DNA from 2 places in the Streptomyces sp. NBC_01257 genome. Region 1 is predicted to be linked to the other one. Evidence: predicted binding sites of a transcription regulator. Region 1 holds the regulator's gene; the other holds the start of a gene.

Region 1 (15,133 bases):
GTGAGCGGCACCCGGTCGGCGGCCAGCCGCTTCACGAGTTCCGGGTCCTCCATGCAGCGCAGTCCGTGGTCGATGCGCTCGACTCCGAGGACGTCGAGCGCCTCGGTGATGTACGCGGGCGGTCCCTCCTCGCCGGCGTGGGCGACCTTGCGCAGCCCGAGCTCCCCGGCCGCGGCGTACACCTCGCGGAACTTGGCGGGCGGATGGCCGACCTCGGCGGAGTCCAGGCCGACGGCGCTGATCCGGTGCAGGTACGGCTTCGCGGCCTCCAGCGTCTCCAGTGCCGATTCGGCGGACTGGTCGCGCAGGAAGCACATGATCAGCTGGGTGGAGATGCCGTGCTTCTCCTCGCTGCGCTCCAGCGCCCGGCCGAGTCCCTCGACGACGGTGCCGATGGGGACGCCCCGGGCGGTGTGCGCCTGCGGGTCGAAGAAGATCTCCGCGTGGCGCACGCCCTGGGCCGCGGCGCGGGTCAGGTAGGCGTCGGCGAGTGCGGCGAAGTCGTCCTCGGTCCGCAGCACCGCCATCAGCGCGTAGTACAGGTCGAGGAAGGTCTGCAGGTCCTCGAAGAGGTAGGCGGTGCGCAGTTCCTCGGTGTCCGCGTAGGGCAGCGTCACGCCGTTGCGTGCGGCGAGCTCGAAGGCCAGCTCGGGTTCGAGGGTTCCTTCGATGTGGAGGTGGAGTTCTGCTTTGGGGAGGTGCACGGGTTCTTCTCGCTAACGCAGGTGGTGCGGTGATCTGTTACGGGTGGTGGCGGGTCGGTACCGGGACGCGGATCAGGTCCTGGGCGACGGTCAGTTCGCCCTCGAACCCGGCCGCCCTGGCCTGGGCTCCGAAGAGCTCCGGGTCCGGGTAGCGCTGCGAGAAGTGCGTGAGTACGAGATGCCGTACTCCCGCCTCCCGCGCGACCCGGGCCGCCTGCCCGGCGGTCAGGTGGCCGTGGTCGGTGGCCAGCCGTTCGTCCTCGTCGAGGAAGGTCGACTCGATGACCAGCATGTCGCAGCCCTCGGCGAGTGCGTACACGCCGTCGCACAGCCTGGTGTCCATGATGAACGCGAACCGCTGTCCGCGCCTGCGCTCGGAGACGTCGTCGAGCGTGACTCCGCCGAGGACGCCCTCGCGCCGGATCCGGCCGACGTCCGGTCCGGCGATGCCGTGCTCGGCGAGTCTCGCGGGCAGCATGCGCCGCCCGTCGGGCTCGACGAGCCGGTAGCCGTACGACTCGACGGGGTGCGAGAGCTTGTGGGCGTCCAGCGTGTACGCCTCCGTGGTGGCCAGCGGCCCGTCGGCGGCGACCGGGGCCTCGGTCAGCTCGACGGACTCGCGGTAGGCGGTGGCGTACCGCAGCCGTTCGAAGAAGTGCTGTCCGCTCGCCGGGTAGTGCGCGGTGACGGGGTGCGGGACCTGGTCGAGGTTGATCCGCTGGATCACCCCGGCCAGGCCCAGCGAGTGGTCGCCGTGGAAGTGCGTGACGCAGATCCGGTCGATGTCGTGGGCGGCGACGCCGGCCCGCAGCATCTGGCGCTGGGTCCCCTCGCCGGGATCGAAGAGGATGCCCTCGCCGTCCCAGCGCAGCAGGTAGCCGTTGTGGTTGCGGTGCCGGGTCGGGACCTGGCTGGCGGTGCCGAGGACGACGAGTTCACGTGCGGACACGGTGTGCGGCGTTCCGTCCTAGCCGGGGGGCCACTGGAGGCCGCGGCCGCCCAGGACGTGGGCGTGCGCGTGGAAGACGGTCTGCCCGGCTCCGGCGCCGGTGTTGAACACGACGCGGTACCCGGTCCCGTCGATCTTCTCGTCGGCGGCGACGTGCCCGGCCTCGCGCAGGACGTCGGCGAGGACCTGCGGCTCGGCGGTGGCGAGCGAGGCGGCGTCCGGGTGATGGACGCGGGGGATGACGAGGACGTGGGTGGGGGCCTGGGGGTTGATGTCGCGGAAGGCGACCGTGGTGTCGGTCTCCCGGACGATGGTGGCCGGGATCTCACCGGAGACGATCTTGCAGAACAGGCAGTCGGACTGCGGTTCTCCTGCCATGGGGTGCGCTCCTCTGTCTCAGTGATCCGTTACGGGGCAGCCTAGCGGGCGGGGCCGGGACGCTGGGCCCGGACGCTTTCGGGGCACTGCCCCCGCGCCTCGATCGCCGGCGGGGCTGGATCCCTCAAGCCCCGCCGGCCCCCCTCAACTCACTCCGGCAGCTCCGGCGGCGCCTTCGCCGGCGTCCGTGTCAGCGACTCCAGCGCGAGCCGGATCGCCTCGTCCAGCTGCGGGTCCCGCCCCGCCGCATGGTCCTGCGGCGTCATGACGACCTCGACGTCGGGATCGACACCGTGGTTCTCGACGCCCCATCCGTACCCCTCCAGCCAGAAGGCGTACTTGGGCTGCGTGACCAGCGTGCCGTCGACGAGCCGGTACCGGCTGTCGATGCCCACCACACCGCCCCAGGTGCGCACGCCGACCACGGGTCCGATGTTCAGCGCCTTGATCGCCGCGTTCACGATGTCGCCGTCCGAGCCGGAGAACTCGTTGGCGACGGCCACGACGGGCCCGCGCGGCGCGTCGCCCGGATAGCTGAAGGGCCGCATGCCGCGGGGCAGGTCCCAGCCGACGATGCGGCGGGCCAGCTTCTCCACCACCAGCTGCGAGGTGTGGCCGCCGCGGTTCTCCCGTACGTCCACCACCAGACCCTCGCGGGCGACCTCGGTGCGCAGGTCGCGGTGGATCTGCGCCCAGCCCGAGCCGACCATGTCCGGGACGTGGAGGTAGCCGAGGCGACCGCCCGACTTCTCGTGCACGTACGCGCGCCGGCCGGCGACCCAGTCGTGGTAGCGCAGCGCCTCCTCGTCGGCGACCGGTACGACGACGACGTGGCGCGGGTCTCCCCCGTCGACCGGCGAGACGGTCAGCTCGACGGGCTTGCCGGCCGAGCCGGTGAGCAGGGGCGCGGGGCCGGTGAGGGAGTCGACGGGGTGGCCGTCGACCGCCACGATCGCGTCACCGGGCCGGACGGCGACACCGGGCGCGGCGAGCGGCGCCCTGGCGGCGGGGTCGGAGGTCTCGGACGGCAGGATGCGGTCGATGCGCCAGCTCCCGTCGTCCGCGCGGGAGAGGTCGGCGCCGAGCAGTCCCTGCCGGGCCGAGTCGTCGCGCCAGCCGCCGGACGGGGTCACATAGGCGTGCGAGGTGCCGAGTTCTCCCTGCACCTCCCAGAGCAGGTCGATGAGGTCGTCGTGGGTGGCGACCCGCTCCAGGACGGGGCGGTAGCGGTCCAGGACGCCGTTCCAGTCGATGCCGCTCATGCCGGGGTGCCAGAAGTTGTCCCGCATGATGCGGCCGGCCTCGTCGTACATCTGACGCCATTCGGCGGCCGGGTCGAGGGTGCGGCGGACGCGGGAGAGGTCGACGGTGATGTTGCTGTCGTCGTGGTCGTCGTCGGAGCCGCCGGACACCCGGCTGTCGGACGGGACGACGCGCAGGTTCCCGTGGCTGTGCAGGACGAGGCGCTTGCCGTCGCCGCTGACGGCGAACCGGCTGATGTCGGAGGCGAGTTCCTCGCAGCGCAGCTTCTCCAGGTCGTACCGCTCCAGGACGGTCTCGGGGTGGCGCGCGGCGGGAGTGGCCGCGCTCGTGCCGAGGACACCGGTGACCGGGTGGCGCAGCCACAGCAGCCCGTCCTTGGCGGCGCGCAGCGAGGAGTAGCTGGCGGCCTCGACGGGCAGCGGCACGATCCGGTCGGCGAGCCCGTCCAGGTCGATGCGGGTGACGGGCAGTGCCGTGGGGTTGTCCTCGCCGTCGCCGCCCTTCTCCTTCTCGGTCGGGCGGCCGTGGAGCTGCGGTCCGAACGGGGAAGGGGTGGTCGCGGCGAGCGTCAGCAGGTGCGGCCGGCAGGCGCCGATGAAGGCCAGGTCGAAGACGTGGGAGTCGTAGACCGGGTCGAACGCCCGCTCCGAGAGGAACGCCAGGTGCTTTCCGTCGGCGGTGAAGGCGGGTGCGAAGTCCCGGAACCGCAGCGGGGTCGCCTCGGAGACCGACAGGTCGGCGAGGTGGGCGAGCTTGAGCTGGCTGAGCGGTTCGGGGCCGGGGTGCGACCAGGCGAGCCAGGCGGAGTCGGGCGAGAAGACGAGACCGGAGGCGTCGCCGTTCTCGCTGCGGTCCACCTCGTGGACCTCGCCGCTCTCCCGTTCGACGACGAGGACGCGTCCGTCGTGGGCGGCGACGGCGAACCGGCTGCCGTCGGGTGCGGGGACCAGGTCCAGGACCCGGCCGATCCGGCCTGAGGCGAGGCGGCGCGGTACGGCGCCGGGCCCGGTGCCGGTGGCGGGGGCGCATTCCAGCGCGTCGTCGCCCTCGGCGTCGGTGACCCAGACGACGTGCTGGTCGCCGTCGGCCTGGAAGGTGTGAGGCAGCCTGGCCCGTACGCCGGGTTCGACGGCGAGTGCGCGGGCCGGGCCCTCGCGGTGGGTGACCCAGTGGACGGCGCCGCGGGAGCCGACGGCGCTGCCGCGGCCGGTGCGGTCGGGGGACGCGGTGTGCAGGTGGCTGCCGGCGTGCACGGGGTGCGGCTGGAGGTCGGCGCGCTGGCCGCCGAGCCTGATGTCGAGGCGGCGGGGTGCGTCGCTCTCCAGGCTGTCCAGGAGCCACAGTTCACCGGCGGAGGCGTAGGCGACGCGGGTGCCGTCGGTGGTGGCGTGCCGGGCGTAGAAGCCCTCGATGCCGGTGTGCCGGCGCAGGTCCGTGCCGTCGGGGAGGGAGGAGTAGAGCGCGCCGACGCCTTCGTGGTCGGAGAGGAAGGCGATGCGCTCGCCCACCCAGAGCGGGCACTCGATGTTGCCGTCCAGCTCCTCGTGGACGCGGACGAACTCCGCCGGGTCCCCCTCGGCCGCGATCCAGAGCTTGCCGGCCGTGCCGCCCCGGTAGCGCTTCCAGGTGGCGGCCTCGCGCCCCATGGTGGCCGAGAGCAGCAGGACCCGTCCGCCGGGTCCGTACGCGAGGGAGCCGACCGGCCCGTACGGGAGGGTCCGTGCGGGGCCGCCGTCGACCGGGACGGCCCGGGCCCAGCTGCGGCGCAGCGAGACCTGGCCCTGGGTGCTGGTGACCAGCACGTCGCCCTCGGGGGTCCAGCCGCGCACCGCGGTGCGCGCGTCGCCCCAGTGCGTCAGCCGCCGGGAGGGGCCGCCGTCGACGGGGGCGAGGTGCACCTCGGGGGCCCCGTCCCGGGTGGACGTCCAGGCGACGAGGGTGCCGTCGGGCGATATCCGCGGCTGGGTGACGGGGCGGTTGTCGGCGCTGACACGCCAGGCTCGGCCGCCGTCGAGCGGCGCGAGCCAGACATCGTCCTCGGCGGTGAAGGCGATCGAGTCGCCCTGGACATGGGGATACCGGAGGTAGGAAGGCTGTGTCACATCGATCACCCTAGGCCGCCGCCGTGCCTGGTGGAACGGGGTTGGCCGGAGTCCGACCGTCCGGCCGGGTCACTTGCCCTGGGGGTATTCGGTGACCGTGACGGTCACGGTGACGGCCGGCCGGGCCCCTCCCCCGCCGCCGCTGCCGCCGCCGTCGTCCGGGGCGGGGGTCGAGGGCGGTGCGTCGCAGTTGCCGAGCAGGGTGGCCCGGAAGACGGTCCGGCCGCCCGCCTTCGCGGTCAGGTCGCCGCGCACGCACCGGCCGTCAACTGCCTGCCGCACCTGGCCGTTGATCGTGATGTCCTGGCCGCTCTTCGTCTTGCCGTCGCAGTCGACGTCGGCGATGCGGCGGGTGGAGGCGGTGGGCGAAGCGGCCCGGGCGGAGGATTTCGCCGCGCCTTCCTCGCCGGTGCGCGCCGTGCACGTCAGCCAGCGCACGTCGACGCCTTCGTGCTCCAGGGCGCGGGTGCCGGTGCGGTCGGTGGTCACGGCGATGGACGCGGTGTTCAGCCCGTCGACGGGCTCGCAGGCGGCGAGGCCCACGACGGCGGTGGCCGCGAGGCAGAGCGCGGCCGGAAAGCGGCGGGCCGTTCGACGGCCCCATGCCCTTGATGTCCCCATACGGGCAGCTTCCCACCGCTCCTGACGGAACGGTAGACCGCTTGCGGCCACAACCGCCCCGGGTGAACGGGGTTACGACCAGCGGCCCGTGCGCCCCAGCAGCAGCGCGGTCGCCGCCGTGCCGGCGGTGGAGGTGCGCAGGACCGTCGGCCCGAGCCGGCAGGTGCGCGCCCCCGCAGCCGCGAAGACGGCCAACTCATCCGGTGAGACGCCGCCTTCGGGGCCGACGACCAGCAGGATCTCGCCCTTGTCGGGCAGGGGGACGGTGGCCAGCGGCTCGCTGTCGTGGTCGCGGTCCTCGTGCAGGACGGCCGCGAAGTCGGCTGTGGCCAGAAGTGCGGCAACCTGCTTCGTCGTGAGCGCGTCCGCCACCTCCGGGAAGCGCACCCGGCGGGACTGCTTGCCAGCCTCACGGGCCGTACTGCGCCATTTCGTCAGGGACTTGAGGCCGCGGTCGCCCTTCCACTGGGTGATGCAGCGGGCCGCCTGCCACGGCACGATCGCGTCGACGCCGGTCTCCGTCATCGTCTCGACGGCGAGCTCGCCCCGGTCGCCCTTGGGCAGCGCCTGGACGACGGTGATGCGGATGCCGGGCCGGGGCTCCTCGTGGACGGACTCCAGACCGGTGACCACCAGCCGGTCCTTGCCCTCGGCGGCGCTCACGACGCCCTCCGCCCAGTGCCCCTGGCCGTCCGTCAGGACGACGTCCTCACCGGCGCGCAGGCGTTTCACGGAGACGGCGTGCCGCCCCTCGGGCCCTTCCAGGACGAAGTCCGGCCCCTGCGGCATCCGGTCGACGACGAAGACGGGTGCCGTCACTGTGTACTCCTCGTGCTCACTGCCGCCCGTGCGGCGTCCAGTTCCTCGGCGAGCAGTCTGACCAGCCGGCCGGCGGGCAGCTCGCGCGCCATCCGGTGTCCCTGCCCCGCCCACAGTGCCATGCCCTGCGCGTCCCCGGCCTTGGCCGCCGCCTTGCGCAGCGCGGACGTCAGATGGTGCACCTGGGGGTAGGCGGCGGGGGCGTACGGCCCGTGCTCGCGTACGAAGCGGTTGACCAGGCCGCGGGCCGGGCGTCCGGAGAACGCCCGGGTCAGGGTGGTGCGGACGAACAGCGGGTTGGTCAGGGCCTGTTTGTGCAGCAGATGGGCGCCCGACTCGGGACAGGCCAGGAAGGCGGTGCCGAGCTGGGCGGCGTCGGCGCCCGCCGCGAGCACCGCGGCGATCTGGGAGCCGCGCATCAGCCCGCCGGCGGCGATGACCGGTATCTGCACGGTCTCGCGCACCTGGGCCACCAGGCAGAGCAGCCCGGTGCCGGAGCCGTCGGTCTGCGGGTCGTCGCGGAACGTGGCCTGGTGGCCGCCCGCCTCGACGCCCTGGGCGCAGACGGCGTCGGCGCCCGCCCACTGGGCGGCCTGCGCCTCCTCGGGCGAGGTGACCGTGACGACGGTGTACGTGCCCACCGCGGCGAACGCGTCGAGGGTGTCGCGGGAGGGGCAGCCGAAGGTGAAGGAGACCACCGGGACGGGGTCCTCCAGCAGGATGGCGAGCTTGGCCTCGTAGCCGTCGTCGCCGCCGGTGTCGGTGTCGCCGAGCGGGGTCTCGTACCAGGAGGTCTCGCCCGCGAGCTGGTGCCGGTACACGTCGACCGCGGCCGGGTCGGCGAGGTTCGGCTGCGGCATGAAGAGATTGACGCCGAAGGGCTGACCGGTGAGCCCGCGCACCTGTTTGACCTCGTTGTACATGCCGTCCGTCGTCTTGTACCCGGCGGCCAGGAAGCCGAGTCCGCCGGCCTCGGCGACGGCCGCGACGAGCTGCGGACAGGAGGTTCCGCCCGCCATCGGGGCCTGCACGATCGGATACCGGCAGAGATCGGTCAACGCGGATGACATGACCGCATCGTGTCATGTCTCCCGTGTCCGGTGATGCGCACCCCACTGACACGTTTTGTCCGCAATGCGGTACGGGCCCGGAATCCGGGCCCGTACGACATCGGCGTGCGGCTCTAGCGGCCGTTGAACGCGTCCTTCAGACGCGAGAACAGCCCCTGCTGCCCGGGCTGGAACTGGCCGGTGGGCCGCTCCTCGCCGCGCAGTTTCGACAGCTCGCGCAGCAGGCGCTCCTGCTCGGGGTCCATCTTCGTCGGGGTCATCACCTCGACGTGCACGATCAGGTCGCCGCGCCCGCCGCCGCGCAGGTGCGTGATGCCGCGCCCGTGCAGCGGGACGGACTGGCCGGACTGGGTGCCCGGCCGGATGTCGACCTCCTCCAGTCCGTCGAGCGTCTCCAGCGGCACCTTGGTGCCGAGGGCCGCCGCCGTCATGGGGATGGTGACCGTGCAGTGCAGATCGTCACCGCGCCGCTGGAACACGGCGTGCGGCAGCTCGTGGATCTCGACGTAGAGATCACCGGCCGGGCCGCCGCCGGGGCCGACCTCGCCCTCGCCCGCGAGCTGGATGCGGGTGCCGTTGTCGACACCCGCGGGGATCTTCACGGTGAGCGTGCGCCTCGACCGGATGCGGCCGTCGCCGGCGCACTCCGGGCAGGGGGTCGGCACGACCGTGCCGAAGCCCTGGCACTGCGGGCAGGGCCGCGAGGTCATGACCTGGCCGAGGAACGACCGGGTGACCTGGGAGACCTCGCCGCGGCCGCGGCACATGTCACACGTCTGGGCGGAGGTGCCGGGCGCGGCGCCCTCGCCGTTGCAGGTCGTACAGACGACGGCCGTGTCGACCTGGATGTCCTTGGTCGTACCGAAGGCCGCCTCGGAGAGGTCGATCTCCAGCCGGATCATGGCGTCCTGGCCGCGCCGGGTGCGCGAACGGGGTCCGCGCTGCGACGCCGTGCCGAAGAACGCGTCCATGATGTCGGAGAAGTTGCCGAAGCCGCCCTGTCCGAATCCGCCCGCGCCACCTCCGCCGGAGGCGGACAGCGGGTCGCCGCCGAGGTCGTAGACCTGCTTCTTCTGGGCGTCCGACAACACCTCGTAAGCGGCGTTGATCTCCTTGAACCGCTCCTGGGTCTTCGGATCGGGGTTCACATCCGGGTGCAGCTCGCGGGCGAGCCTCCGGAAAGCCTTCTTGATCTCGTCCTGCGAAGCGTCGCGGCGCACGCCGAGTACGGCGTAGTAGTCCGTGGCCACTTACGACTCCGCCAGGATCTGTCCGACGTAACGTGCCACTGCGCGTACCGCTCCCATCGTTCCGGGGTAGTCCATGCGGGTCGGTCCGACCACGCCGAGTTTGGCGACTGCCTCGTCGCCCGAACCGTAGCCGACCGCGACGACGGACGTGGAGTTGAGCCCCTCGTGGGCGTTCTCGTGCCCGATACGTACGGTCATGCCCGAGTCCTTGGCCTCGCCGAGCAGCTTCAGCAGCACGACCTGCTCCTCCAGTGCCTCCAGCACCGGCCGGATCATCACCGGGAAGTCGTGTCCGAAGCGGGTGAGGTTGGAGGTGCCGCCGATCATCAGCCGCTCCTCCGTCTCCTCGACGAGGGTTTCGAGCAGGATCGAGAGCACGGTGGACACGGTTCCCCGGTCCTCGCTCTCGAAGGATTCCGGCAGGTCCTGCACCAGTTGCGGGACGTCGGCGAACCGGCGTCCCACCACCCGGCTGTTGAGCCGGGCCCGCAGATCGGCGACGGAGGTCTCGCCGAACGGCGCGGGGCAGTCGACCAGCCGCTGTTCGACCCGGCCGGTGTCCGTGATCAGCACGAGCATCAGCCGGGCGGGGGCCAGGGACAGCAGTTCCACGTGCCGCACCGTCGAGCGGGTCAGCGAGGGGTACTGCACGACGGCGACCTGCCGGGTCAGCTGCGCGAGCAGCCGTACGGTCCGTCCCACGACGTCGTCGAGGTCGACCGCGCCGTCGAGGAAATTCTGAATGGCACGGCGCTCCGGCGACGACAGGGGCTTGACGCCCGCGAGCCTGTCGACGAAGAGCCGGTAACCCTTGTCCGTCGGGATGCGTCCCGCGCTGGTGTGCGGCTGGGCGATGAAGCCCTCGTCCTCCAGCACCGCCATGTCGTTGCGGACGGTGGCCGGGGAGACCCCCAGCTTGTGCCGCTCGGTGAGCGCCTTGGAGCCGACGGGCTCCTCGGTGCCGACATAGTCCTGGACGATGGCGCGCAGCACTTCGAGTCTGCGTTCGCTGAGCATCGCGCACACCTCCAGCTGTGTACCTCGGTGGTTCTCGGGCCGTTCCCGGGACCGTCCCTGGCACTCTGTGCGTACGAGTGCCAGCAATCCCCCGGTCAGTGTACGGCGACGGGGTAGCCCCCTAGCAAGGGCGACCGGCCACGCTACCGCGAGACTGCGCAGGTCGTTGCCGATAGCGTCGTCGTATGGACGCCTCTTGGGAAGAGTTCGGCTGGGAGCGACTCGGACACGGAGTGGGCCGGCGACGCCTTCCGGTGTGGGATGCAACGGTCGCACTGGTGGCCGGGACGGACGGAGTGCTGCTCTGCGACACCGGGTCGTCACTGCGTGAAGCGGTGGAGGTGCGCGGTCAGGCGCAGGCACTGCTGGGCCGGAGGGTGACGCATATCGCACTCAGCCACCCCCACTTCGATCACGTACTGGGCACGGCGGCCTTCGCCGGGACACAGGTGTACGGCGCGGGGGGCATGGCGGATCTGCTGCGGCGCTCGGCGGACGAACTCCACACCGACGCGGTGCGGCAGGGCCTGCCCGAACAGGACGCGGCGGAGTCCGCCGACGTACTCGTGGCGCCCCGCCACGAGGTGATCGCCGAGTGGACGCTCGATCTGGGCGGCGGGCGCGAGGTGCTCCTGGTGAACGCGGGTCCGGCGCACAGCGGTCACGACCTGGCGGTGCTGGTCCCCGGCGGCTCCGGCTCGCCCGCGATCGTGTTCTGCGGCGACCTGGTCGAGGAGTCCGGCGAACCGCAGGCGGGCCCGGACGCGTTCCCGGCCCGCTGGCCCGCGGCGCTGGACCGGCTGCTGGAGCTGGGCGGCGAGGACGCGCTGTACGTGCCGGGGCACGGGGCGGTGGTGGACGCCGCGTTCGTACGGGCCCAGCGCGAACGGCTGGCCGCGCGGTTCGGCGTGTCGTGAGCCGCTCCCGCCTTATCGTCATCCGATGCGCAGCTACCAGCCGGACCTGACCCCGCCGTGGAAGAAGTCCGCCCCCGCCCCCGAGGTGTCCGCCGAGCCCGATCTGGTCGTGGAGGACGTCGCCACCGGCTTCTGCGGTGCGGTGATCCGGTGCGAGAAGACCGCCGAGGGCCCGACGGTGACCCTGGAGGACCGCTTCGGCAAGCACCGGGTCTTCCCGATGGCACCGCGCGGCTTCCTGCTGGAGGGCCGGGTCGTCACGCTGGTACGCCCGTCGGCGGGCGGCCCCGCACGCCCCGCCCGCACGGCCTCCGGCTCGGTGGCCGTGCACGGGGCGCGGGCCCGGGTGGCGCGGGCCGGCCGGATCTACGTGGAGGGCCGGCACGACGCCGAACTGGTGGAGCGGGTGTGGGGCGACGACCTGCGGATCGAGGGCGTGGTCGTGGAGTACCTGGAGGGCATCGACGACCTGCCCGCGATCGTGCGCGAGTTCTCACCGGGCCCGGACGCACGGCTGGGTGTGCTGGTCGACCATCTCGTCCCCGGCTCCAAGGAGTCCCGGATCGCCGCACAGATCTCGGACGGCGACGTGCTGGTGGTCGGCCACCCGTACATCGACGTATGGGAGGCGGTGAAGCCGTCGTCGGTGGGAATCCCCGGCTGGCCGGTGGTGCCGCGCGGCCAGGACTGGAAGACGGGCGTGTGCCGCTCGCTGGGCTGGCCGGAGAACACGGGGGCGGCCTGGCAGCGCATCCTGTCCACGGTCCGCTCCTACCGGGACCTGGAGCCGGAACTGCTGGGCCGGGTGGAGGAACTGATCGACTTCGTAACAGCCCCACCCACGACAGGCCCGGGCGCGTAGCCTCCCGCCCCAACTGCGACGGGCCCGGGCGCGGGGCCTTCCCGCCTCACCTACGACGGCCCCGGGCGCGGGGCTTTCCTGCCCCACCCACGACGGGCCCCGGCCCATAGCCTTCCCGCACGAGGCGGACCCTGGCGCGGGGTCTTCCCTGTCCCACCCACGACGGGCCCCGGCGCGGGGCCTTCCCACCCCACCTGGCACCTACGCCCCACCAAGCCCCTCCGCCCCTTCCAGCCCCTTCCAGCCCCGCCGGCGTTTGAGGCGCGGGGTCCGGGGCGGAGCCCCGGTTACGGGAAGGGGCGGGGAGGGGAACAGCCCCGCCGCAGGCGCACCAGCCCCGAGGGGGGCACCCAGCAGGCGCACCAGCCCCGAGAGGGCACCCCTCAGGCGCACCCTCCCCGGGGGGGCACCCCCAGGGACGCCCCGCACCCCCTCAGTCCACCAGGTCCCGCACCACCGCATCCGCCAACAACCGCCCCCGCAACGTCAGCACCGCCCGCCCCTCCCCGTACGGCCCCGGCTCGAGCAGACCGTCCGACACGGCCCGCCCCGCCGCCGCCAGCCCCGCAGGGGCGAGCAGCGACAGCGGGCAGCCGTCGACGAGCCGCAGCTCCAGCAGGATGCGCTCGACCCGCCGGTCCTCCGCGGAGAGGATCTCGCGCCCCGCACCCGGCGAGCGCCCCTCGGCGAGCGCCTGCGCGTACGCCCCGGGGTGCTTCACGTTCCACCAGCGCACGCCACCGACATGGCTGTGCGCGCCGGGCCCGGCGCCCCACCAGTCCGCCCCGCGCCAGTACAGCTCGTTGTGCAGGCAGCGGCCCTCGGGGGTCCGGGCCCAGTTCGACACCTCGTACCAGGAGAAGCCGGCCGCGGCCATCGCCTCGTCCGCGATCAGATAGCGGTCGGCGTGCGCGTCGTCGTCCGTCATCGGGATCTCGCCGCGCTTGATCCGGCGGGCCAGCTGGGTGCCCTCCTCGACGATCAGGGCGTACGCCGACACATGGTCGGGGCCGGCACCGATCGCCGCGTCGAGGGAGGCGCGCCAGTCGTCGTCGGACTCCCCCGGCGTGCCGTAGATCAGGTCGAGGTTGACGTGCTCGAAGCCGGCCGCCCTCGCCTCGGCGACGCACGCCTCGGGCCGGCCGGGGGTGTGGGTGCGGTCGAGGATCTTCAGGACGTGCTGCCGGGCGCTCTGCATCCCGAAGGAGATCCGGTTGAAGCCGCCCTCGCGCAGCTCCGCGAGATAGGCGGGTCCGACGGACTCCGGGTTCGCCTCGGTGGTGATCTCGGCGTCGTCCGCGAGCCCGAACTCCTCGCGGATCGCGGCCAGCATCCGGACCAGATCGGCGGCGGCCAGCAGCGTCGGCGTACCGCCGCCGACGAAGACCGTGCGGACCTGCCGGGGGTCGTCGCCGAGGACCTTGCGGGCCTGGCGGACCTCGCCGATGAGGTGGGAGGCGTAGTTGTCGCGGGAGGCCAGCGCACCGCCGGAGCCGCGCAGCTCGGTCGCGGTGTAGGTGTTGAAGTCGCAGTAGCCGCAGCGGGTCGCGCAGTACGGCACGTGCAGATAGAAGCCGAGCGGGCGGTCGGCGGCGCCTTCCAGGGCATGGCGGGGCAGCGCCCCGTCGTCGGGCACGGGCTCACCATCGGGCAGTACGGAAGGCATACCGTCCATTGTCGCGCGCCGCCCGGCACCCGGACGCCACGCCGGGGACGGGCGCTACTGGGCCTGGAGGACCAGCAGCGCCAGGTCGTCGTCCGGCGGGCGCTCGGCGAAGGCGTGCACGGCGTGCTTGATGCGGTCCGCGATGCCTTCGGCGGTCAGCCCGGCGCAGCCGGAGAGCGCCTGTGCCAGCCCGTCCCCGTCGTCGAACATCAGCGGCCCCGAGCGCCGCTCGGTCACCCCGTCGGTGACGCACAGCAGGCTGTCGCCGGGCGCCAGGTCGAAGCTCTGGGTCTCGTAGACGGCGTCGTCCATGATGCCGAGCAGCAGCTGTGGTTCGGCGGCCGGGCGGACCGTGCCGTCGGGGCGCAGCAGCAGTGGCAGCGGGTGCCCCGCGCTGGCCAGGGTGCAGCGCGCGCCGCCGTCGGGCAGCGGCACGAGCTCCCCGTAGAGCAGGGAGAGGAACCGGGACTGCCCGCTGTCCGCCGAGTGCTGGCCGCCCGCGGCGGCGACCATGAGGGCGGCCGCCTCCGCGGCCTCCATCGCGTCGTCGAGGAGCAGCCGGTTCAGCCGGACCAGGACCTCGCCGGCCTGGAAGCCCTCGCGGGCCAGCAGCCGCAGCCAGGGGCGGGCGAGTCCGGTGACGACGGCCGCCTCGGGGCCGCTGCCCTGGACGTCGCCGAGGACGAAGCACCAGCGGTCGCCGGGGCACGGGAAGATGTCGTAGAAGTCACCCCCGACCACCCCGTCGTCGCTGGGTTCGTAGACCAGGGAACTGGCGACGCCCGGTATGTCGGCGACCTTGCTGGGGAGCAGTCCGCGCTGGAGGATGCGGCTGATGGTGGCCTGCCGGGTGTAGGCGCGGGCGGCGCCGACGGCGAGTCCGACCCGGCGTACGAAGTCCTCGATGAGCGCCGTGACCTCGTCGGGGACGCGGGCGATGCCTTCGCGGCCCAGGAGTACGGCTCCGAGGGTGCGGCCGCCCGAGGTGATCCGGTAGGCGAGCGCGACGCCTTCTGCCGCTTCCTCGCCCGGCTTCTCGCCGTCCTCCGCGCTGCCGGGCCACGGTATCGAGACGGGTCCGGTCCCGACCCGCTCGGGGAGCCGGAGCGGGTCGCCCTCCAGCAGGGTGCGCAGGGTCTGGATGCGGCTCTCGTCGATGTGCCAGACCTTGGCGAGCCGGGGGACGGCCGCGCGGCCGGGGGTCTCGGGCTCCAGCCAGATGGCGCACCAGTCGGCGAGCCGGGGCACGAGTAACTGTCCGGCGAGCGCGGCGACGATGTCCTCGTCGAGCTGGCCGGCCAGCAGGTCCGAGGCCTCGGCGAGGAACGACAGCGCGCCGCGTCCGGCCCAGTCCGCGTCGTCGCGCAGGGCCCGCCGTGCGGTGGGGGCGAGCAGTTCGGCGGCGCGCAGTCCGCGCTGGAACCCGGGCTCCGGGCGGGCGTCGGGGAAGGGGTTCCAGTCGTCGACGGGGAGCCGGGCCCAGACGGTCTTGAGGCCGGTGCGGTAGGTGATGCC
Region 2 (15,133 bases), 2.0 Mb from region 1:
GTGCACGTCGACCGGGTCGATGCCGACGCCCGCCGCCTCCTGGTAGGGGCTGGCGCGCTCCCACACCTGCTCGAACAGTTCCCGGGCCATGTGGGCGAGGCCGCCGCGCAGCACGACCGCCGGGTCGACGTCGGCGTCCCGGCCGTGCAGCGGCAGCATCGCCACGGATTCGTCGCAGAGGATCAGCTTGTACGGCACTTCGGTGACGGTCCGCACCCGGACCCCGTCGGCCAGGGACTGCGCGACGTTCTCCGCGGCGCCCGGTTCGCGCAGGAAGCCCTGGTCGATGACGGCACGCACCCGCACGTCGCGGGCCATGGCCGTCACCTCCTCGCTGTCCGCCGGGGTGACCGCCTGGGGCCTGCCCGCCGAGAAGATGTCGATGGTGCGGCGTGCGGACAGCTGCAACTGCCGGTAGCGGGTGCCGATGGCCTCGCTGCCCTCGACGATCTCCACGAGTTCGCGCTGGGCACGGTCCGCGGTCGCCATGCGGTACGTCTCCGCGAGCCGCGCCACCGTCACCTCGGCACGCTGCAGCCGCTCGCGGTGCGCTGCGAGCTCGGCGCCCAGCGCGACGGCCGGGGGCGCCGCGGAATACCGGTGGCCGTCGGCGGCGCGGACGACGAGGCCACGGGCCACCAGGGAGCGCAGTGCGGCGGTCGCCCTTTCGGCGGGCAGACCAGCCGCGTCGCCGATCGCTTCCGCACGGACCGACGTCCGGGCGATGAGCATCCGGTAGACGGTCGCTTCGTCCGGCACGAGGCCGAGCTCGTCGAGTTCCATGCCCCCGCCCTCCGCTGTCCGGTGGCCATCGGGCACCGAGTGCATGGTAAGCCCGGGCGTGCCGGCCACGCGGTGCTGATCATCGCGGGATCAGCCCTCGACAGCACCGGGCAGGGGCCCGCGTGCACGGTGATCCGTACCGGTACTCAGCCGGTGGCGGGACCGTCCGTGGGCAGCGTCAGCTCCGAGTCCGCGTGCAGGGTGACCCGCACCGGCACGAACTCCGTCGCCTCCACCCGGGATTCGCCCGTGCCGGGGTTGCGCGCATAGCGCGGGTGCGCGCCCGCGCTGATCTGCCAGCGGATGCGGTGTCCCGCGGCGAAGCGGTACGCGGTGACGCTCATCGGGACGGTGACACGGGCCGGTTCCTCACCCGACGTACGCAGTTGGGCGAGCCCGTCGCAGACGTTGGTGGAGCGGCCCGTCGCGTCCACGTCGCACAGCCGGGTGAAGACGTCCGCGTGCCCGGTGTCCGTGGCGGCGCTGATCCGTGCGGAGACCGCGCCCAGGACCGTGACGGGTTCGGTCAGGACCGGGCCGGTGAAGGTGAGGACGTCGTCGCGGGACTCCAGCGTGGCGTTGTCCCGGGGGCCCGCCGTGGCGGAGAGCAGCGGGCCGCCGAGGGAGGGGGTGGGGGCGTTGGGGTCGTGGCGGAAGGACGTCAGCGGGGCGGGGTCGGTGGGCGGCTGCCGGGTGAGGTGACCGTCGGCGGTGGGGAACCAGGAGGTGGCGGCCGGGGTGGGCGGCCAGGCGTCGAGGTCCTGCCAGCCCGCGTCCGCGCCGCCCGTGTGGACGCGTACGGGGGTGGGGCGCAGCTGGGAGGGGTCGTCGCACAGGTGGGCGCGGAGCCAGGCCAGCGACTCGGCGAACACCTCGGGCCAGCCCTTCTGAAGGGCGGAGGTGTGGGTCCAGGGGCCGACGAGCAGGGCGGCCTCGCCGCCGGCCGCGCGCAGCCGGGCGTACTGGGCGAAGGTCTGGTCGGCGAGGGCGTCGTGCCAGCCGGTGACCAGGGCGGTGGGGATGCCCGGCCGCTCGGCCGCCGCGCCCGCCGATGCCCCCTGCCAGTACGGGTCGTCGGCGTCGGGGTGGGTCACCACCTCGTCCAGCCAGGGCACTTCCTGCCCGAGCGCGGCCGGGTAGGCGCCGCGGAGCGGGCGGGCGGCGGCGAGGGTCTTCAGCTGGTTCCTCAGGCGCAGGGTCGCCTTGATGAACGGCCGCATGCCGCGGTGCTGGTAGGTCATGCCGGTGCCGACGAGGAGCGAGTTCTCCAGGTGGAGCACGCCGTCGGTGTGGAAGAGGGCGTACGGGTCGTGCAGGCCTACCTGGACGACCATGGCCTTGAGCTCCGGCGGCGGGTCCAGGGCGAGTGCCCATTGGACGTAGCCGAGGTAGCTGGGGCCGACGGTGCCCAGGGTGCCGTTGAACCAGGGCTGTTCGCGCAGCCAGTCCACCGTGGCGAGGCCGTCGGCGGCCTCGTTGCGCCAGAGGTCGAAGGTGCCGCCGGAGCCGCCGGTGCCGCGGCAGCTCTGGAGGACGACGTGGAAGCCCTGTTCGGCGAAGAGCATCCCGTACTGCGGGGACCACGGCACGCCCCGCCCGTAGGGCGAGCGCACGAGGAGGGTGGGGAAGTCGCCCTCGTCACGGGGGAAGTAGTGGTCGGTGATCAGGGGGCTGCCGTCGGCGGCGGGGACCGTGAGGCCCGGCTCCAGGCCGACCCGGTGGCGCTTGGCGGGGAGATTGCGCCAGGTGGCGCGCATCATGCGGGCGGACAGCGGCGGCTTCGCGGCCGACGGCGTCAGGGCGGGCCTCGGCAGGGCGTCGTGCGCGGGTGATGTCATCGTTCGCCTCCGTCACTCAACTCATTCTCGTACTGTGTACGAGAATAGACGATGCTTGGATGAGCGGGACAGGAGAGGTGCACTGAGGAAGGGAACAGCAGGATCGTGAGCCGTGCCGACGGGTCCGGCGCCGGTGGCGTCGACCCCCGCGAACTCTGGCTGGCCCCGGACCGACCCCGCCGGGGGCGCCCGCCCGCCTTCAGCCGCGAGGCGATCACGGTGGCGGCCGTGGCCCTGGCCGACACCGAGGGGATCGACGCGGTCACCATGCGGCGGGTCGCGGCGGAGGTGGGCGCCGGCGTCATGTCGCTCTACAGCTACGCCCCCGACAAGGAGACGCTGCTGGACCTGATGATCGACCACGTCAACGGCGAACTGCCGGCGTCCGGTCCGCTCACCGGCGACTGGCGCACCGACCTCAAGACCATCGGGCACCTCCAGCGCGACCACATGCTCCGCCACCCCTGGCTGGCCACCGCCGTGCCCGCCCGCCGCACGCTCGGCCCCCGCACCCTGGCGTTCCTGGAACACGCCCTGGCCGCCCTGCGGCCCAGCGGCCTGGACGGCGGCGCCCGCCTTGAGGTCTTCGCCCAGCTCACCGCATTCGTGGCCGGGCACGTGGCCCACGAGGTGGCGCTGGCCGAGGCGGCCCAGTCACCGGACCGGGCCGCGGCCGAGGTGCTCTACCTCACCGCCGTCGCGGCTGACGGCCACCACCCGGAACTGGCGGCGGCCCTCGCGTCGGCCGCCCGCCCGGTCACCCCGGACGCCACGTTCGCCCGCTTCCTGAACCGGCTGGTCGACGGGCTGGACACGGACTGACCGTGCGTACGGGCCGGGCCCGTACGCACGAAAACACCGGCCCCCGGGGACGAATCCCCGGGGGCCGGTGTCTTGTACCGCTGTGCAGGAACTACCGATCCGTCAGGATCAGAAGTCCATGTCACCGCCGGGCATGCCGCCCGGAGCGCCGCCGGCAGCGGCCTTCTCCGGCTTGTCGGCGATGACGGCCTCGGTGGTGAGGAAGAGCGCGGCGATGGACGCGGCGTTCTGCAGGGCGGAGCGCGTGACCTTCGCCGGGTCGAGAATGCCCTCGGCGATCATGTCGACGTACTCGCCGGTCGCGGCGTTGAGGCCGTGACCGATCGGCAGGTTGCGCACCTTCTCGACGACGACGCCACCCTCGAGACCACCGTTGACGGCGATCTGCTTGAGCGGGGCCTCCAGCGCCAGCTTGACGGCGTTGGCGCCGGTCGCCTCGTCACCCGAGAGCTCCAGCTTCTCGAAGACGGCCGAGGCCTGGAGCAGAGCCACGCCACCACCGGCGACGATGCCCTCCTCGACGGCGGCCTTGGCGTTGCGCACCGCGTCCTCGATGCGGTGCTTGCGCTCCTTGAGCTCGACCTCGGTCGCGGCACCGGCCTTGATGACGGCCACGCCGCCGGCCAGCTTCGCGAGGCGCTCCTGGAGCTTCTCGCGGTCGTAGTCCGAGTCGGAGTTCTCGATCTCGGCACGGATCTGGTTGACGCGACCCTGGACCTGGTCGCTGTCACCGGCGCCGTCGACGATCGTCGTCTCGTCCTTGGTGATGACGACCTTGCGGGCGCGGCCGAGCAGGTCGAGACCGGCGTTCTCCAGCTTGAGGCCGACCTCCTCGGAGATGACGGTGCCACCGGTGAGGATGGCGATGTCGCCGAGCATGGCCTTGCGGCGGTCACCGAAGCCCGGAGCCTTGACGGCGACGGACTTGAAGGTGCCACGGATCTTGTTGACGACCAGGGTCGACAGGGCCTCGCCCTCGACGTCCTCGGCGATGATCAGCAGCGGCTTGCCGGACTGCATGACCTTCTCCAGCAGCGGAAGGAGGTCCTTCACGTTGCTGATCTTCGAGTTCACGATCAGGATGTACGGGTCGTCCAGGGACGACTCCATGCGCTCCATGTCCGTGGCGAAGTACGCCGAGATGTAGCCCTTGTCGAAGCGCATACCCTCGGTGAGCTCGAGCTCCAGACCGAAGGTCTGGGACTCCTCGACGGTGATGACGCCTTCCTTGCCGACCTTGTCCATGGCCTCGGCGATGAGCTCGCCGATCTGGGTGTCAGCGGCGGAGATGGAGGCGGTCGAAGCGATCTGCTCCTTGGTCTCCACGTCCTTGGCCTGCTCCAGGAGGGCGGCGGAGACGGCCTCGACGGCCTTCTCGATGCCCCGCTTGAGAGCCATCGGGTTGGCACCCGCGGCCACGTTGCGCAGGCCCTCGCGGACGAGCGCCTGGGCGAGAACGGTGGCGGTGGTCGTACCGTCGCCGGCGACGTCGTCCGTCTTCTTGGCGACCTCCTTGACCAGCTCCGCACCGATCTTCTCGTACGGGTCCTCCAGCTCGATCTCCTTGGCGATGGAAACACCATCGTTGGTGATCGTGGGGGCGCCCCACTTCTTCTCAAGGACGACGTTGCGACCCTTGGGGCCAAGGGTGACCTTGACGGCGTCGGCGAGCTGGTTCATGCCGCGCTCGAGACCGCGCCGGGCCTCCTCGTCGAACGCGATGATCTTGGCCATATGAAGTGGTCCTCCCGGACAGGGGTGGATTCTCCGGACCGAGTGGCGCCCGCGACGGACGGCCTGCCTGTCCGCCGGTTCCTTGCCCCGGCGGACCTGCGGGCCTCACCGGCCCGGTCCAAGTTTCTGTCACTCTCACCCGGAGAGTGCTAAGCCCAATGATTAGCACTCGACCCCCTTGAGTGCAAGCGTCCCCCTCGGGATGTGGACAGCGGAGAGGGGCGAAGCGCGGCGGAGAGAGACGGAGAAGGCGGCACAGGACGCACGGAGGGCCCGTACCCCAGGGGTACGGGCCCTCCGTGCGTGAGTAGTGTCGTTGGCCGACTGTGTCGCGGCCGGCGCCGGGCTCAGCCGACGGCGAGCTTGACCATGTCCGCCTGCGGCCCCTTCTGGCCCTGCGAGATCTCGAATTCAACTCGCTGACCCTCTTCGAGGGTGCGGTATCCGTCCATCTGGATCGCGCTGTAGTGGACGAAAACATCCGCACCACCGTCGACCGCGATGAAGCCGTACCCCTTCTCCGCGTTGAACCACTTGACGGTGCCCTGAGCCATGCCTAACTCCCCTATTACTGGCCCTTGCACAGGACCGCACTTCGCGGGCCCGGGTCAGAACTCACCCTCCGACAGGAGAGGGTGCGTGCGCCGGAACGCGTCGACCGCGGCCGAATGTATCTGCCCAACTGCCCTCTGCAACAGGTCAATCGGACGAGAATTCTGGGCAGCATCGATCGCCCGAATATGAGGATCTCATGAGATTCCAGGGCAAGTCGGGCCAGGCAAAGGCGACTTATGGCACAAGGAGTTCAGGCACTTTGGCTGCTTCTTGTCGTGGCCAGGCGCATTCTCATATGCGGGCGGCACGGGCAGCGGAGGGGACTTCCCACACTGTACCGCGCTCAACCATGCAGAATTGCCCCCTCCGCTTCTGTCGCAGAGGGGGCAATTCCGGTGACGGGGTGGAGCGGTGGCTCAGCAGCCGCCGGCGACGGCCGGGATGATCGAGATGCCGGCGCCGTCCGGGGTGACCGCGTCCAGGCCGCCCTCGAAGCGCACGTCGTCGTCGTTGACGTACACGTTCACGAAGCGGCGCAGCTTGCCCTGGTCGTCCAGGACGCGGGCGGCGATGCCCGGGTGGTCCTTCTCCAGGGACTCGATGACCTGGGAGAGGGTCGCGCCCTCGGCCGGGACCTCGGCCTGGCCGCCGGTGTAGGTGCGGAGGATGGTGGGGATACGGACCTTGACGCTCATGGTGTGCCCTTCCTGAAGTCTCGGGTGGTCAGAAGCTTCTCAGCTGGTGGCGGCGAGGCCCGCGTCGCGGAAGGCGTCCAGGCTCGGGCGGATCGTGGCGCTCACCTGTGAGGTGGCGGCCACCGCGTCCAGCGTCTTCAGGCCGTCGCCGGTGTTCAGGACGACGGTGGTGAGCGTCGGGTCCAGCAGACCGGCCTCGATGAGCTTCTTCGTCACGCCGACCGTCACGCCGCCCGCCGTCTCGGCGAAGATGCCCTCGGTGCGGGCCAGCAGCTTGATCGCGTCGACGACCTGCTCGTCGTTGACGTCCTCGACGGCACCGCCGGTGCGGCGGGCGATGTCCAGGACGTACGGGCCGTCGGCCGGGTTGCCGATGGCGAGGGACTTGGCGATCGTGTTCGGCTTCTGCGGCCGCACGACGTCGTGACCGGCCTTGAAGGCGGCGGAGACCGGGGAGCAGCCCTCGGCCTGGGCGCCGAAGATCTTGTACGGCTTGTCCTCGACGAGGCCGAGCTTGATCAGCTCCTGAAGGCCCTTGTCGATCTTCGTGAGCTGCGAGCCGGACGCGATCGGGATGACGATCTGGTCGGGCAGCCGCCAGCCGAGCTGCTCGCAGATCTCGTACGCCAGGGTCTTGGAACCCTCGCCGTAGTACGGGCGCAGGTTGACGTTGACGAAGCCCCAGCCCTCGCCGAGCGGGTCGCCGATGAGCTCGGAGCAGAAGCGGTTGACGTCGTCGTAGTTGCCCTCGATGCCGACCAGCTCACCGCCGTACACCGCGGCCATGACGACCTTGCCCTGCTCCAGGTCGTGCGGGATGAACACGCAGGACCGCAGGCCGGCGCGGGCGGCGGCGGCGCCCACGGCGCCGGCCAGGTTGCCGGTGGAGGAGCAGGAGAGGGTGGTGAATCCGAAGGCGCGGGCGGCCTCGACGGCGATCGCGACGACACGGTCCTTGAAGGAGTGCGTCGGGTTGCCGGAGTCGTCCTTGACGTACAGGCCGCCGGTGACGCCCAGCTCACGGGCGAGGTTGTCGGCCTTGACCAGCTTGGTGAAGCCGGGGTTGATGTTGGGCTTGTCCGCGACATCGGCGGGGACCGGCAGCAGCGGCGCGTAGCGCCAGATGTTGTTGGGTCCGGCCTCGATGCGCTTCTTCAGCTCGTCCGGGGAGCCGCTCGGCAGGTCGTACGCCACTTCGAGCGGCCCGAAACAGGACGCGCAGGCGAAAAGGGGGCCGAGGGGGAATCGCTCTCCGCATTCGCGGCAGGAAAGCGCCGCGGCGGGACCGAGGTCCACGGAAGATTCGGTGTGTGCTGCAACAGTCTCAACAGCCATGATGGCGAGGCCCTTTCTCCTCATCTTCCTCGTGACGCATTTCGCCACGAGACGGAATTGGCACCTTCCCTACCGAACCTCGCGGTCGGCAGGAGGGTTGCCGGGACTTCAACGGGCCGTTCCCTCAGTCCCTCTGGATGAGCGCTGTGGCACTGGACCATGGATCCAGGCGTTTATCGGCGGACGGACCCCGGCATGCGACGGCCATCTGCGTTGTTCAAGACTGTAACCGAAGCACCGGACTGTTGAGATAGTCGTCCGTACCGCGAGATGGATCACATACAGGGAGTATCGACCGTGCTGGAAGAGGTCGAACGCTGGCTGACCAGGCGTTCCTGGTCGGCCGCCGACCGTCCGCTGGACCGTCTTCTGGCCGCCAGGGACAGCCTCCGGAACGCCGGGTCGCGCGCCGGGAGCGTCAGCGTCGTGCTGCCCGCGCTGAACGAGGCGGAGACGGTCGGCGACATCGTCGCGACCATCCGGCGCGAGCTCATGGAGAAGACCCGGCTGGTCGACGAGCTGGTGGTGATCGACTCCGGCTCGACGGACGCGACCGCCGAGGTCGCCCGCCGGGCGGGGGCCCGGGTCATCCACCGGGACGCGATCCTGCCGCGGATGCCCGCCGTCCCCGGCAAGGGCGAGGTGCTGTGGCGGTCACTCCTGGTGACCGGTGGCGACATCGTGTGCTTCATCGACGCGGACCTGAAGGACTTCTCGGCGGACTTCGTGTCCGGCATCGTCGGCCCGCTGCTGACCGACCCGTCGGTGCAGTTCGTCAAGGCGATGTACGACCGTCCCTTCGGCGACACCACGGGGCAGGGCGGCCGGGTCACCGAGATGGTGGCGCGCCCGCTGCTCAATCTGCACTGGCCGCAGCTGGCCGGCTTCGTCCAGCCGCTGGGCGGGGAGTACGCGGTGCGCAGGTCCCTGCTGGAGCGGCTGCCGTTCCCGGTCGGTTACGGGGTGGAGCTGGGGCTGCTCGTCGACTCCCTGCACACCGTGGGCCTGGACGCGCTCGCCCAGGTCGACGTCGGTGTCCGCAGGCACCGCCACCAGGACGGCCAGGCGCTCGGCCGGATGGCGGCCGCCATCTACCGCACCGCCCAGCTGCGCCTCTCCCGGGGCCACCTGGTGCGCCCGGCGCTGACCCAGTTCGAGCGCGGCGAGCACGGCTTCGTCCCGCACACGTATCCCGTGGACACCGAGGAGCGGCCGCCGATGCGGGAGATCGAGGAGTACGTTTCGCGCCGCGCGGCATGACGTGGCCGGACTTCGCACGTTTGGGCGGTTGGTGATCGGGCTAGATTCCGCAACATGGTCTCCGAGCACGTCCCTCAGCCCGCTGCCCAGGTCCTCGTCGCGTCCAACCGCGGCCCGGTCTCGTACACCCTGCGCGAGGACGGCTCGCTCGACGCCAAACGGGGCGGTGGCGGGCTCGTCTCCGGCCTGAGCGCCGTGGACGACAAGACGTGGGTGTGCGCGGCCCTCGGGGACGGTGACCGGGAGGCGGTGCGGCGCGGTGTCGCCGAGCCGGGCGTCCGGATGCTCGACATCGACGCGGACGTGCACGCCGACGCGTACAACGGCATCGCCAACTCGGTGCTCTGGTTCGTCCACCACCTGCTCTACCAGACCCCCGTCGAGCCCGTCTTCGACGCGGAGTTCCGCCGCCAGTGGGCGTCCTTCGAGACGTACAACCGGGCCTTCGCCGAGGCGCTCGCCGAGGAGGCGGGCGAGGGTGCGGCGGTCCTGGTGCAGGACTACCACCTGGCGCTGGTGCCCGGCATGCTCCGCGAGCTCCGCCCCGACCTGCGCATCGGCCACTTCTCGCACACCCCGTGGGCGCCCGTCGACTACTTCCGGATGCTGCCCGACGACATCGCCGCCCAGCTGCTGCACGGCATCCTCGGCGCGGACCGGGCCGCGTTCCTCACCCGGCGCTGGGCGGACGCCTTCATCGGCTGCTGCACGGAGATCCTCGGCGGCACCGGCCACACCCGGATCGGGGTGCACGGGCTCGGCGCCGACGCGGACTTCCTGCGCCGCCGCGCCCACGAGGCGGACGTCGACGAGCGGATGGCGGCGCTGCGGGAGCAGGTGGGCCCGGACCGGAAGACGATCGTGCGGGTGGACCGCACGGAACTGTCGAAGAACATCGTCCGCGGTCTGCACGCCTACCGCGCCCTGCTGGACGGGCGGCCCGAATGGCGCGGGCGCGTCGTCCACATCGCGTTCGCCTACCCCTCGCGGCAGGACCTGGCGGTCTACCGGGAGTACACCGCCGAGGTGCAGCGCGTCGCCGACACCATCAACGAGGCCTACGGGACGGCGGACTGGACGCCGGTCGTCCTGCACGTCAAGGACGACTTCGCCCGCTCGCTGGCCGCGTACCGGCTGGCGGACGTCGCGCTCGTCAACCCGATCCGGGACGGGATGAACCTGGTCGCCAAGGAGGTCCCGGTCGTCTCCGACCACGGCTGCGCGCTGGTGCTGTCGCGGGAGGCGGGGGCGTACGAGGAGCTGGGGACCGACGCGATCACGGTGAACCCGTACGACGTGTCCGCCACCGCCGACGCGCTGCACGAGGCGCTGACGATGGCGGACGACGAGCGGGCGGCCCGCACCAAGCGGCTGGCCGCGGCGGGCACGGCGCTGCCGCCGCAGCAGTGGTTCCTGGACCAGCTAGAGGCGCTGCGGGGGGAGTAGGCCGGGGTGGTCAGTTCAGGACGACGGATTCCGCGCCTCGTCCGCGTCGAGCGAGAAGGCCGGGTGGTCCCACATCTCGGGCGGTGACGGGTCTCCCGGCAGCGGGCCGATGTCCGCGCTGTGCCCGCCCGGCCCCGCGCAGAGGACGAACGGCCCGGTGCGCGGATCCATCAGCACGGCCAGATGCGGATCGGCGTGGTGCAGCCACCAGTGGGACATACCGAGCGACGCGTCATGGCGCAGATACTCGAAGGCCCGCCACATGGCGGCGATCCGGGCGATCGCCTCGGGGTGCGTCCACCACTGCGCGCACCAGGCAAGGTGGACGCCGTCGACGCGCCGCCGCACGACCTCGGCGAGGTACTCCTCGTAGAACCGGTCCACCGACCGGAAGAGCATGTCTTCGGCGCTGTCGTCGCCCACTGGCGGCGGCGCCCCCTCCTCCGGGCCGGGGCTCCCCCCGTCGGCGGTGACCTGGTCGTCCTGCGGTCCTGACATCAGGCTCTCCTTCGGCATCCACAGCTCACACGGATCACTTCTGTCACACCCGTCATGGGGGCCGGGTCGGTCACGCCATCGGCAGCCCGTGGCGCAGCCGCACGTCACGCGCCTCGGAGGCGCGTCCGCAGGCCTCCAGCAGCTGGGCCCATCGCGTCGCGGACCGGACAAGTCCGGAAGTCTCCGACGGCCGGGCGTGGTAGCCGGTGGCTTCCCCGGCCGGCGCCAGCGCCTTCAGGAGGGCACGCATTCCGCCGGGTGCGGACAGGTGATCGGCCAGCTCCCACAGGGCCTCGGCGAGGTGTACCCGGTCGGCTTCGCTGCGCCCGGCCCACGGACGCAGCACGGCGACGGCGCGCTCCTTGAGGGGGACGGGATCGCCGCCGAGGCCGTGGGTCACCCGCAGCCAGGCCACGAGCGCGAGACCGGCCGCGTAGCAGGACGCCTCGGATCCGGGTGCCTCGCGCCAGCGCCGCTCGTACTCCGCCAGCGCCTCGTCCCCGGCCGCCAGCGCCTCCTCGGGCCTGTCCCGCTCCGACAGGGAAAGCGCCAGGTCGTGGAGCGACTCGGCGAGGCTGTGCCCGTCGGGTGCGGGGGTCAGGCGGCCGAGTCCGCGCCGGACCTCGACCTCCTCCGACACGGCGGCGAGCGCCTCCTCCGGATATCCGGCGGCCTTGCGGAACCTGGCGGCCTTGGACAGGTCGTTGGCCAGATCCCTGCTCTGGACCACCGGATGGTCCCGGTACAGCAGGCGCGAGTGGTGGAGGGCCTCGTCGATCACCGCCACGGCCTCGTCCACGCGGCCCAGTTCGTTCAGTACCCACGCCCGGTTGCTGAGCAGCAGACGCAGTTGCTTGGCCCGCATCAGCACAGTGGTCTCCGTCAGCAGGTCGTACAGGTCCTGCGCCTCGGCCATGGTCTCCAGGGACTGTTCGAGGGGCTGCTCGGCGGACAGGTTGACCAGGCAGAGCGCCAGACCGGCGTTGTACGTGTCCGGGTTGTCCGCGGCCAGCCGCCGCCGCAGGTCGACCGCCTCCTGCGACAGGGGGCGGATACGCCCCGAGTCGGCCCCCTCGCGCCAGTAGTGCCAGGACAGCGCGTTCAGGGTGCGGGCCAGGGTGCCGGCATGGGCGTCCGGGTTCTCCGTGGCCAGCCGGCGCTCGATGGCCAGCGCCCGCTCCACGGTGATCCGGCCCTCCTCGACGAGCCCGGAGCCGGTCAGGCAGGAGGCAAGGGTGCGCAGCGACGCGGCGTGGGCGGCCGCCTTGGACGGGTCGCGCTCGGCGAACTCCTGCCGAATGGCCACCGACTCCTCGGCCGCCGCCAGCCCCTCCGCCCAGCGTGCGGCACTCTCGTAGCTCGACGCCAGGCAGTTCAGCGCCTTGGCCAGGAGCTCCGGGTCGGCGTCGCAGGCATTCCGGTTCAGCCCGCGGCACAGCTCCACGGCTTCCTCGGCGAGCGTGAGCGAGGTCTGCCGGGCGCCCGCGTATCCCTGGTCGTCGGACTGCCCGATCAGCGCGTCGGCGAGCATCCGCACCTGGGCGGCGGTCCCGTGAACAGCCCGCTCCCGCTGCACGTCCACCGAGTCCTGCCCCGCGGCCACGGCGGTGCGCCAGTCGCCCGTGCGTGCCTTGCGGCGGGCCCACTCCCCCAGCGCCCAGGCGAGCCCGTCCAGGTCCTCCTCCCCCTGCGTCGTGGACTCCCGGTACCGCTCCACGAGCCGCCCCGTGAGCCGCACGGCGAACCTGGTGAGCGCGTCGGAGACCTCCGGCAGTGCGGCTGCCGCCGCCCGCAGTACCTCCGCCGACAGGTCCTGCTGCTCCAGCAGGGCATACAGCCGCTCCAGGACCAGGTCGCGCTCCCGGGTCCGGCCCGCGTTGGCGTGGGCCACCACGGACCGGCTGAGTACGGTCAGCGCCTGCACCTGCTGGGCGGGCGTCGCGCCCGCCATCGTCATCGCCAGCAGCCCCGGTACCTCCGCCACCACGAGCGAGGCCTGGAACTCCGCGACCCGGTCGGGCTGCAACATCCCCCAATAGGTGTCCCCGGTGCCGGGGTACAGGCGGCGGATCACCGCGGCCAGCTCCCACTCCCGGCCCCGGCCGAGGGCGGGGACCCGGCCGACGACCTCCATCGCCTCGTCCTCGTCGGCGGCGCCGCACAGCGTCGCCGCTGCGACCACCCGGCGCATCAGGGGCATCGGCAGCGGCCGCTCGCCGCCGGTGGCGAGGGTGCGCGCCCAGTAGCGTTCCTCGTGCCGGAGCAGGGTCATCTCCACCGCCTCGCCGGGGACGACCGCGAGGGGGGACGGCCCCTCCTGGAGCAGCGCGGCGAGCGCCTCCATCTGGACGTTGAGGGCGGTGGCGTAGCGGCGTCCGGACATCTCCGCGGGGACGGCTATCCCGGCGGCAAGGGCGGTCCAGTCGTAGTCCTCGTGCCCGTCGGTCCGCTCCAGGTGCTCGGCCAGTCCGTACAGGGCCGCCCCGAACGCCTCCCGGCGGTCGTCCGACGTGACGTCCAGCGGGCCGAGTTCGGTGGTCAGGGCGGCGGCCAGGGCCTCGTGGGTGGCGACGCCCGTGCCGTACGGGTCGAGCTGCCAGCCGCCGGAGGAGCGTGCGACCAGCAGCAGCCGGACTCTCTGGCCGGCGGCCGCCGTGGCCCGGGCGCGGTCGATCAGCCGCCGTACCCAGCGCGGCCTGGACTCGGCGTAGTCGACGACCAGCAGCAGGCTGCGGGCGCAGTCACCGAGTGCGTGCAGGGCGGCGCCCGGTGTTCCGCCGGGTCCGGGGTCCAGGCCCGTGTGCAGGTCCTCGTCGGAGAAGTCGCTGCGGAACAGACCGGCGATCCAGCCGGGTTCCTCGTGGACGGCCCCGACCAGCCGGCGCACCAGCCGGCTCTTCCCCTGGCCGCCGGGCCCGGTGAGCACCCGGACCGCGAGGCTCCCGACCGGTCCGCCCGGACGCGGGCGCACCCCGGACGGGCCGAGGCACCACTCCCGCAGGTTCTCCCATTCCCGCAGGCGGCCACGGAACGGGGTGGCCTCCACGTCGGCCCGTAGCAGCATCGCCGGGGATCGCAGGTCGCGTTCGGGGGTGGCGGGATCGAGCAGCGGCACCAGTTCGGCGGGCTCGGCGAACGGTTCGCGGCGCCCGTGGACCGCGGCGGCGCGCAGGGCGGCGCGAAAGCCCTCGTCGGCCAGGATCTCGCTGCCGCGGGTGGCGGTGAGCCGGCTGCCGGCGCTCGCGCGCCGGTCCTGACGGACGACGCCCAGGAGCAGGTCCCCGCTGAAGACCGGGGCACCGGACATCCCGGCCCAGCCCCGCGCCTCCCCGTCGACGGCGGGCACGGGGTCGTTGCTCAGAAGTTCCCAGCGCCGCGCCGACGCGCCGGTGCCGGGGCTGATGTGCCCGGCGAACTGCTCCTCGGCGCGGACCGTACCGCCGCGGGAGATCCGCTGGCTGCGTGGATAGCCGTAGGAGACGACCGGATGGGCGGCGACGCGGGTGACGAGGTCGCCCCAGCGCTGCGGTTCGGTGCCGTCCGCCCGGACCGCGGCCGGACCGCTCACCGCGAGCAGGGCGGCGTCCACGCTGTCGTCGTAGCGGATCCAGAGCACCCGGGCGGCCCAGGGGCCGGGCGCACCGTCGGCCGGGAAGGTGACCGCGGGGGTGCGGACCGTTCCGTCGGGGGTGCGCAGGATGTGCGCGGCGGTGAGGACGAGGCCGGGGGCGATGAGGCAGCCGGTGCCGAAGGAGCCGGGGCCCGTTCCGTCGCTCCCGCGCACCTGCACCACACGATCGAACTTCACCGCCACCCCCCGGGGCCGGGACTCCGTACCCGGGCCGTCGCGCCCTCAGCCGTCGTTGTCGCCGATCTCCAGATCCCCGCCCGAACCGGACCGGGGGTGCAGGGTGAGCTGGATGCGGTGGGTGGTGCTCTGCGCCCGGTCCCGCTTGCCGTCCACGGCCACCACGCCGAAGCGCAGGGAGCCGCCGGCGGATCCGGTGCGAGTCAGCTGCACCGCGAGTTCGACGGTGACCTCGCCGACCCTGAAGCGGACGTCGGAGCCGTCGGCCTCGCGCTGGGCGGCGGTCAGTTGCCTGCGCAGCAGCCGTACGGCATCCGTCAGGTCGAGGCCGTCGCCCTCGGCCGTGTCTCCCTCGCCCA

What was found. The regulator HrcA, encoded in region 1, represses chaperone genes, less so after heat shock. The targets are predictions, from matches to a motif close to TTNGCACTCNGNNNNNCNGAGTGCNAA.
Region 2: groL (chaperonin GroEL) is a predicted target of HrcA. The motif match lies at 5,340-5,366, and genes of this name have one in related genera.

Annotation. Positions count from the first base shown of each region.
Region 1 covers NZ_CP108472.1:3,071,526-3,086,658, forward strand. The annotation lists gene OG408_RS13070 (adenosine deaminase) at 1-704, opposite strand, end outside; gene OG408_RS13075 (ribonuclease Z) at 742-1,653, opposite strand; gene OG408_RS13080 (histidine triad nucleotide-binding protein) at 1,672-2,031, opposite strand; gene OG408_RS13085 (S41 family peptidase) at 2,181-5,396, opposite strand; gene OG408_RS13090 (hypothetical protein) at 5,466-6,017, opposite strand; gene OG408_RS13095 (16S rRNA (uracil(1498)-N(3))-methyltransferase) at 6,090-6,836, opposite strand; gene OG408_RS13100 (nitronate monooxygenase) at 6,833-7,906, opposite strand; gene dnaJ (molecular chaperone DnaJ) at 8,020-9,156, opposite strand; gene hrcA (heat-inducible transcriptional repressor HrcA) at 9,157-10,173, opposite strand; gene OG408_RS13115 (MBL fold metallo-hydrolase) at 10,359-11,090, shown strand; gene OG408_RS13120 (DUF3097 domain-containing protein) at 11,116-11,952, shown strand; gene hemW (radical SAM family heme chaperone HemW) at 12,386-13,618, opposite strand; gene OG408_RS13130 (ATP-binding SpoIIE family protein phosphatase) at 13,673-15,133, opposite strand, start outside.
Region 2 covers NZ_CP108472.1:5,027,900-5,043,032, reverse strand. The annotation lists gene OG408_RS21805 (helix-turn-helix domain-containing protein) at 1-819, opposite strand, end outside; gene OG408_RS21800 (CocE/NonD family hydrolase) at 930-2,621, opposite strand; gene OG408_RS21795 (TetR/AcrR family transcriptional regulator) at 2,727-3,443, shown strand; gene groL (chaperonin GroEL) at 3,552-5,177, opposite strand; gene OG408_RS21785 (cold-shock protein) at 5,525-5,731, opposite strand; gene OG408_RS21780 (MoaD/ThiS family protein) at 6,149-6,427, opposite strand; gene thrC (threonine synthase) at 6,467-7,762, opposite strand; SAM riboswitch class I at 7,780-7,906, opposite strand; gene OG408_RS21770 (glucosyl-3-phosphoglycerate synthase) at 8,060-9,022, shown strand; gene OG408_RS21765 (alpha,alpha-trehalose-phosphate synthase (UDP-forming)) at 9,077-10,468, shown strand; gene OG408_RS21760 (DUF4913 domain-containing protein) at 10,484-10,966, opposite strand; gene OG408_RS21755 (trypsin-like peptidase domain-containing protein) at 11,037-14,774, opposite strand; gene OG408_RS21750 (trypco2 family protein) at 14,820-15,133, opposite strand, start outside.